One region of the Kitasatospora sp. NPDC101447 genome, then DNA from elsewhere that is predicted to be linked to it. Evidence: riboswitches for the same ligand, from Rfam matches in the RefSeq annotation. Region 1 holds a riboswitch; the other holds the start of a gene.
The links. Region 1 has a riboswitch for cobalamin ahead of ACIRST_RS17130 (CoA-acylating methylmalonate-semialdehyde dehydrogenase). Riboswitches for the same ligand answer to the same signal wherever they lie in the genome.
Positions count from the first base shown of each region.

Region 2: linked by a shared signal. The riboswitch ahead of ACIRST_RS23540 (cobalamin biosynthesis protein) and the one ahead of ACIRST_RS17130 (CoA-acylating methylmalonate-semialdehyde dehydrogenase) in region 1 are both predicted to bind cobalamin.

Region 1 covers NZ_JBIWNL010000010.1:80,054-83,253, forward strand. Annotated here, with positions in the region: gene ACIRST_RS17130 (CoA-acylating methylmalonate-semialdehyde dehydrogenase) at 1-1,267, opposite strand, end outside; cobalamin riboswitch at 1,470-1,661, opposite strand; gene ACIRST_RS17135 (SLC13 family permease) at 1,879-3,135, shown strand; gene ACIRST_RS17140 (universal stress protein) at 3,140-3,200, shown strand, end outside.
Region 2 covers NZ_JBIWNL010000016.1:148,802-152,001, reverse strand. Annotated here, with positions in the region: gene ACIRST_RS23550 (prolyl oligopeptidase family serine peptidase) at 1-490, opposite strand, end outside; gene ACIRST_RS23545 (helix-turn-helix domain-containing protein) at 696-1,394, opposite strand; cobalamin riboswitch at 1,590-1,724, shown strand; gene ACIRST_RS23540 (cobalamin biosynthesis protein) at 1,922-2,908, shown strand; gene ACIRST_RS23535 (cobyric acid synthase) at 2,905-3,200, shown strand, end outside.

The DNA of each region.
Region 1 (3,200 bases):
TGTCCCCGTCCCGGGTGTAGATGGCCACGCCGTTGCCGAACTCGTGCTCGCTGGGCAGGCGCAGCGCCTCCTCGTAGTCGGCGGCGCGCACGACGGTGAGGACCGGGCCAAAGATCTCCTCGCGGTGGATCCGCATCTCCGGGGTGACGCGGTCGAACAGCGAGGCGCCGAGGAAGTAGCCGTCCTCGTGCCCCTCCAGGCGGAAGTCCCGTCCGTCGACGACGAGTTCGGCGCCCTCCTCGACCCCGAGGTCCAGGTAGCCGCGGACCCGCTCCAGGGCGTCGCGGCCCACCAGCGGGCCGAAGTCCGCCGCCGGGTCGTCCGAGCGGCCGACCTTGAGCGCGGCGATCCGCTCGACCAGCTTCGCCACCAGGGCGTCCGCGGTCTCCTCGCCGACCGGGACGGCGACGGAGATGGCCATGCAGCGCTCGCCGGCCGAGCCGTAGCCGGCGCCGATCAGCGCGTCGGCGGCCTGGTCGAGGTCCGCGTCGGGCATCACGATCATGTGGTTCTTGGCGCCGCCGAAGCACTGCGCGCGCTTGCCGTGCGCAGCCGCGGTCGCGTAGACGTACTGGGCGATCGGGGTCGAGCCGACGAAGCCCAGTGCCTCGACCCGCGGGTCCTCCAGCAGGGTGTCCACGGCCTCCTTGCCGCCGTTGACCACGTTGAACACGCCCGGCGGCAGCCCGGCCTCCAGGAACAGCTCGGCCAGCCGCAGCGGCACCGACGGGTCACGCTCGGAGGGCTTGAGGACGAAGGAGTTGCCGCAGGCCAGCGCGGGCGCGGCCTTCCACAGCGGGATCATCGCGGGGAAGTTGAACGGCGTGATGCCCGCGACGACGCCGAGCGGCTGGCGCATCGAGTAGACGTCGATGCCGGTGCCGGCGTTGTCGCTGAACTCGCCCTTCAGCAGGTGCGGGATCCCGGCGGCGAACTCCACGACCTCCAGGCCGCGTTGGAGGTCGCCGTGGGCGTCGGCGACGGTCTTGCCGTGCTCGGCGGACAGCAGCCGGGCCAACTCCTCCTTCTCCTGCTCGACGAGCTGCAGGAAGCGCAGCAGGACGCGGGCCCGGCGCTGCGGGTTCCAGGCCGCCCACGCGGGCTGGGCCTGCGCAGCGTCGGCGATCACCGCCTCGACCTCGGCGCGGTCGGCGAGCGGCACCCGGGCCTGCACCCGGCCGGTGTTGGGGTCGTACACGTCGCCGAAGCGACCGGACGTCCCGGGTGTGCGCTTCCCGGCGACGAAGTGGGTCAGTTCACGGACCATCGGTTCCTTCTCTCAACAGGTCGGGAGAGGAGGAATGGAGGCCGCCGCCGGACGGCGGGGCGCACGGTCGTGCGCCGCCCCGGCGTGCGGTGGTTGACGGACCGTCAGGGCAGGTGAGCCCCGACGGCCATCGGCACGGGACCACCAGGAGCAGCGGAACGGGAGCAGCCCGGAGTCATGCGTGTCGTCTCCATCCTCGTGGAAAACACGGATCACCCGCGGCCGGTATCCTGACTCCCGGATCACCGCACGCCCTCAGGCCTTCCCGGCTGGCTGCCAGTGGCCGTCTCCTGCGAGGACGGACTCCCCGGTCACAGTGGCGGGACCGTGCCGGACTCACACCGGCTTCCCTGACACCGCGGACCTGCCGTCGACCATATAGTTGGACGTCCTAGTAAGTCCAGAGGTCCGGGTGCGCGCCGCGCCATCGGAATCCCACGCACCGGGCGCCGGGCCGATGGCGCGATCGGCCCGCCCGCCACCCGGCGAGGCGCGCACCGAGCCCCCGCGCCGACACCGGCGGTGCGGCGGCCAGCCGGTACATTCCTACCGGCTCACCTGCGTGTTTCCGGATCGGTGGGTGGTCACCGTCACCTGCGAGGAGCAAGACCCTGAGTACGTCATCCGCGGAAGCGCTGTCCGTCGGCCTGCTGGTGCTGGTACTCGTCTGCGCGGTGGTACGGCCGTGGGGCTGGCCGGAGGCGGTGGTCGCGGTCCCGGCGGCCGGGCTGGCGATCGCCACGGGCGCGATCTCCTGGGACCACGCGGTGGCCGAGGCGCAGCGGCTCGGGCCGGTGATCGGGTTCCTGGCAGCCGTGCTGGTGCTGGCTCAACTGTGCGACGACGAGGGCCTGTTCCGTGCCTGCGGGGCGTGGATGGCCCGGACGTCGGCCGGGAGTCCGCGGCGGCTGCTGGTGCAGGTGTTCGTGGTCGCCTCGGTGGTCACGGCGGTGCTCAGCCTGGACGCCACCGTGGTGCTGCTGACGCCGGTGGTGTTCGTCACCGCGGCCCGGCTCGGCGCGCGCCCCAAACCGCACCTGTACGCCTGCACCCACCTGTCGAACACCGCCTCGCTGCTGCTGCCGGTCTCCAACCTCACCAACCTGCTGGCCTTCGCCGCCAGCGGGCTGAGCTTCACCCGGTTCGCCGCGCTCATGGCGCTGCCGTGGCTGGCGGCCATCGCCGTCGAGTACGTGGTGCTGCGCCGGTTCTTCGCCGCCGATCTCGACGCGGGCGCCCCGGCCGCGGGCGAGGCGGAGGCGCCGGAGATGCCGCTGTTCGCGCTGGTCACCGTCGCCTGCACGCTCGCCGGATTCGTCCTGACCTCGATCGTCGGCGTCGATCCGGCCTGGGCGGCGCTGGCCGGCGCGCTGGTGCTCGCCGTCCGGGCCCTGGTCCGGCGGCGCTCCACCCCGGTGGCGATCGTGCGCTCGGCCGCCATACCGTTCCTGGCCTTCGTCCTGGCGCTCGGCATCGTGGTCCGGGCCGTGGTCGACAACGGGCTGGCCTCCGCGCTCGGGCACCTCGTGCCCCACGGCACCTCGCTGCCCGCGCTGCTGGGCACCGCGGCGCTGGCCGCGGTGCTCGCGAACGTCATCAACAACCTGCCCGCCACCCTCGTCCTGCTCCCGCTGGCCGTGCCGTCCGGCGCCGGGGCGGTGCTGGCGGTGCTGCTCGGGGTCAACATCGGCCCCAACCTCACCTACGCCGGCTCGCTGGCCACGCTGCTGTGGCGGCGCATCGTGCGCGAGCACGAAACCGAGGTCGGCCTGGGCGAGTTCACCCGGCTCGGACTGCTCGTCGTGCCCGCTGCCCTGGTGACGGCCGTGGTGGCACTGTGGGGGTCCCTGCACATCATCGGAGGCTGACCGCGTGACCGTCGTCGTCTGGATCACCGAAGGCACCTGGCCCGCCTGCGTGGACGCCGCCCGCG
Region 2 (3,200 bases), on a different contig from region 1:
CCGGGCCGTGGACGAGGATCACCCAGGTGCCGCGCTTGCCGTCGAGGTGCCAGGCGGGGAGCGCGCCGAGTTCCCCGTCGGCGGAGGTGTCGGTGTAGGCGAGGCCGAGTGCCCGGGTGGGGTCGCCGAGGTGGACGCGGGGGGTGAAGCGGACCTCGGTGCCGGGGGTGAGCGTGCCCTGGTCGGCGCGGACCAGCCGACGGGTGACGCCCTGCTCGTCGCTGTGCAGGACGTCCTCGACGACGGCGTGGCCGTTGTCGCCCCACTCGACCGCCCAGCGGCCGGGGTGCAGGCTCTCCGGGCTGCGGGTGAAGGTGACCCGCCCGGCGCCGACGCTCCGGACCACGACCGGCCCGGACTCCCGCCCGGACTCCCGCCCGGCGGTCACCGGACGGACCATCCGCTCGGAAGCCCGACGGCCGATCACCAGGACGACGGCCCCGGTTCCGACGGCGGCGGCCGCCACGACGGCAGCGGTTCCCCAGCGCATATCGTTCCCCGCTCTGTTGGTCTCGGACCGGACGGTGTTCGTGCACCAGTCCACCGGCGCCCCGCCCGCGCGGCCACCGGGCTGACCCGTCCGGGGCACGGCCTCCGGATCCGCACCCGCCGTCGGAGGGCCGGCCGCCTCCCCTTGCTACGCGGTCGGCCCGGTGGTGCCCGTTGTTACGCGGTCGGCCCGGTGGTGCCCGTTGTCACGCGGTCGGCCCGGTCGTGCCCGCGGTGTCGAGGAGGTGCCAGAAGCGGGGGGTGAGGGAGCCGGCGGCCGGGGGCGGTGCGGTGCGGGTGGTGGCGCCCCAGTGGGTGGGGACGTGGTGCTCCTGGTGGAGGGCGGCGAGGGCGTCGGCGAGGGTGTCGGCGGGGGCGGGGACGATGCGGGCGAGGGCGCGGAGGTGGGGCTGCCAGCGGCCGGTGACGCACTGGCGGAGGAGGTGGTCGAGCGCCTCCCCGCGGCCGGTGGCCTCGACGAGTTCGGGCAGGCCGAGGCCGAGGACGTCGGCGAGGGCGCGGGTCTGTTCCTCGTCGCCCTCCCAGCGGTCGGTCAGTTCGGCCTGCCGGTAGGAGTCGAGGGTGGTGCCGGTGCGCTCGGCGACGGCCGCCTGGCCGAGCTCACGGGCGACGCGGTGGTCGCGCAACCGGACCGGACGGGTGTCCATCAGCTGGGCGGCGGGGCACCAGAGGGCGCGGGCGAGGGCGATGAACTCCGCTTCGCCGGGGCGCAGCTCGCCGTTCTCCCAGGCGAGGACGTGCGCGGGCAGCAGCCGTACGCCGTGCGCGGCCAGGCCCTCGGCGACCTGTTCGGGGGTGAGGCCGAGGGCGGCCCGGTGGGCGCGGGCGGCTGCGGGCGAGAACGGCACCGGGGGCGGGGCGGCGGGGGGCTTTCTGCGACGCATGCCACCGAACGCTAGGCGCGGACCACGGCGCGGCCCCAGCGACCGAACCCACGAAGCGGCCGGCCCGGGGGCGGTGCCGCGCTGGGCGATCCCACAGCTCATCGGCCGCCGTCCCGTGTGACCAACCCCTCCGTGACCTCGGTTGACTCCCGGTTCGGCCGCGTGATGGGATCCTGGGGCCAATCGGAGGCATGGAGAGGAAGCCGGTGCGAGTCCGGCGCGGTCCCGCCACTGTCACCGGGGAGCACGCTCGGAAATCTCGCCACGGCGGGCCGTCAGAAGCCGCTGGAAGGCACCGGGGGTGCGTCCGACCCGGAAGCCAGGAGACTCTCGCCCCCGCTACGTCGATCCAGGGCGCGGACCCTGAGTGAGGACACGCACGCGATGCAGGCTGCCCCGCCCGGCCGGACTCCGAACTGCCTTCCGCCGAGCCGTCTCCCGATGAGTCGCCTCTCGATGAGTCGCCTTCCGCTGGGCTCCCTCTCGTTGAGCTGTCCCTCCATGAGCCGCCTTCCGGCGTGCGGCCGGTGACCGTCCGTCCTGCGGCCGGCCGCCGCTGGGCCCGCGCCGCCGCGTTCGCGGTGGGCGCCGTCGTGGGCTACGCCGCCGACGCCCGCTTCGCCGACCCGCGCCGGGGCCACCCGGTGGCCGTCTTCGGCAGCGCCGCCACCCGCCTGGAGCGGCGGCTGTGGCGCGACGACCGGGCGGTCGGGGCCGGGTACACGGCGCTGTGCGTGGGTACGGTCGCGGCGGGCGCCCTCGCCCTGGACCGTACCGTCGGCCGGCGACCGCTGGGCCGGGCCGCACTGGCGGCGGCCGCGACCTGGACCGTGCTCGGCGGCACCTCGCTGACCCGGGAGGCCCGCGCCATCGGCCGCTCGCTGCAGCAGGGCGACCTGCGGGCCGCGCGGGAGCGGCTGCCGCACCTGTGCGGGCGGGACCCGAGCGCGCTGGACGAGCAGCAGATCGCCCGCGCGGTGGTCGAGTCGGTGGCCGAGAACACCGCCGACGCCGTGGTGAACGCCCTGGCCTGGGGCGCCCTGGCCGGCACGCCCGGGCTGCTGGCCTTCCGCGCGGTGAACACCCTCGACGCCATGGTGGGCCACCGCTCGCCGCGCCACGCCCGGTTCGGCTGGGCCTCGGCCCGGCTGGACGACGTGGCGGGCTGGCCCGGCGCCCGGCTGACGGCCCTGCTGACGGTGGCCGCCGCCCCGCAGCCGCGGACGGCCTGGCGGGTCTGGCGGCGCGACGGCTCCTCGCACCCGAGCCCGAACGCCGGTCAGGCGGAGTCGGCGTTCGCCGGCGCGGTGGGCGTGCGGCTGGGCGGGACGCTGCAGTACGGCGAGCGCGTCGAGCACCGGCCGGTGCTCGGCGGGGAGCTGCGGCCGGTCACGGTCGACGACATCGAACGGGCCTGCACGCTCTCCCGGCGGGTGGGCGCGCTGGCGCTGGGTACGACGGTCGCGGGGCACGTCCTGCTGCGCGCGCTCCGTGGGAAGAGGGGAAGGGCATGACGAACGCGCTGCTGGTCGCCGGGACGACCTCGGACGCGGGCAAGAGCGTGGTCACCGCCGGCATCTGCCGCTGGCTGGCCCGTCAGGGCGTGCGGGTCGCGCCGTTCAAGGCACAGAACATGTCGTTGAACTCCTTCGTCACCGCCGACGGCGCCGAGATCGGACGCGCCCAGGCGATGCAGGCGCAGGCCGCCCGGGTGGAGCCGGAGGCGGCGATGAACCCGGTGCTGCTGAAGCCCGGCGCGGACGGCCGCAGCCAGGTGGTGCTGCTGGGCAGGCCGGTCGCCGAGGT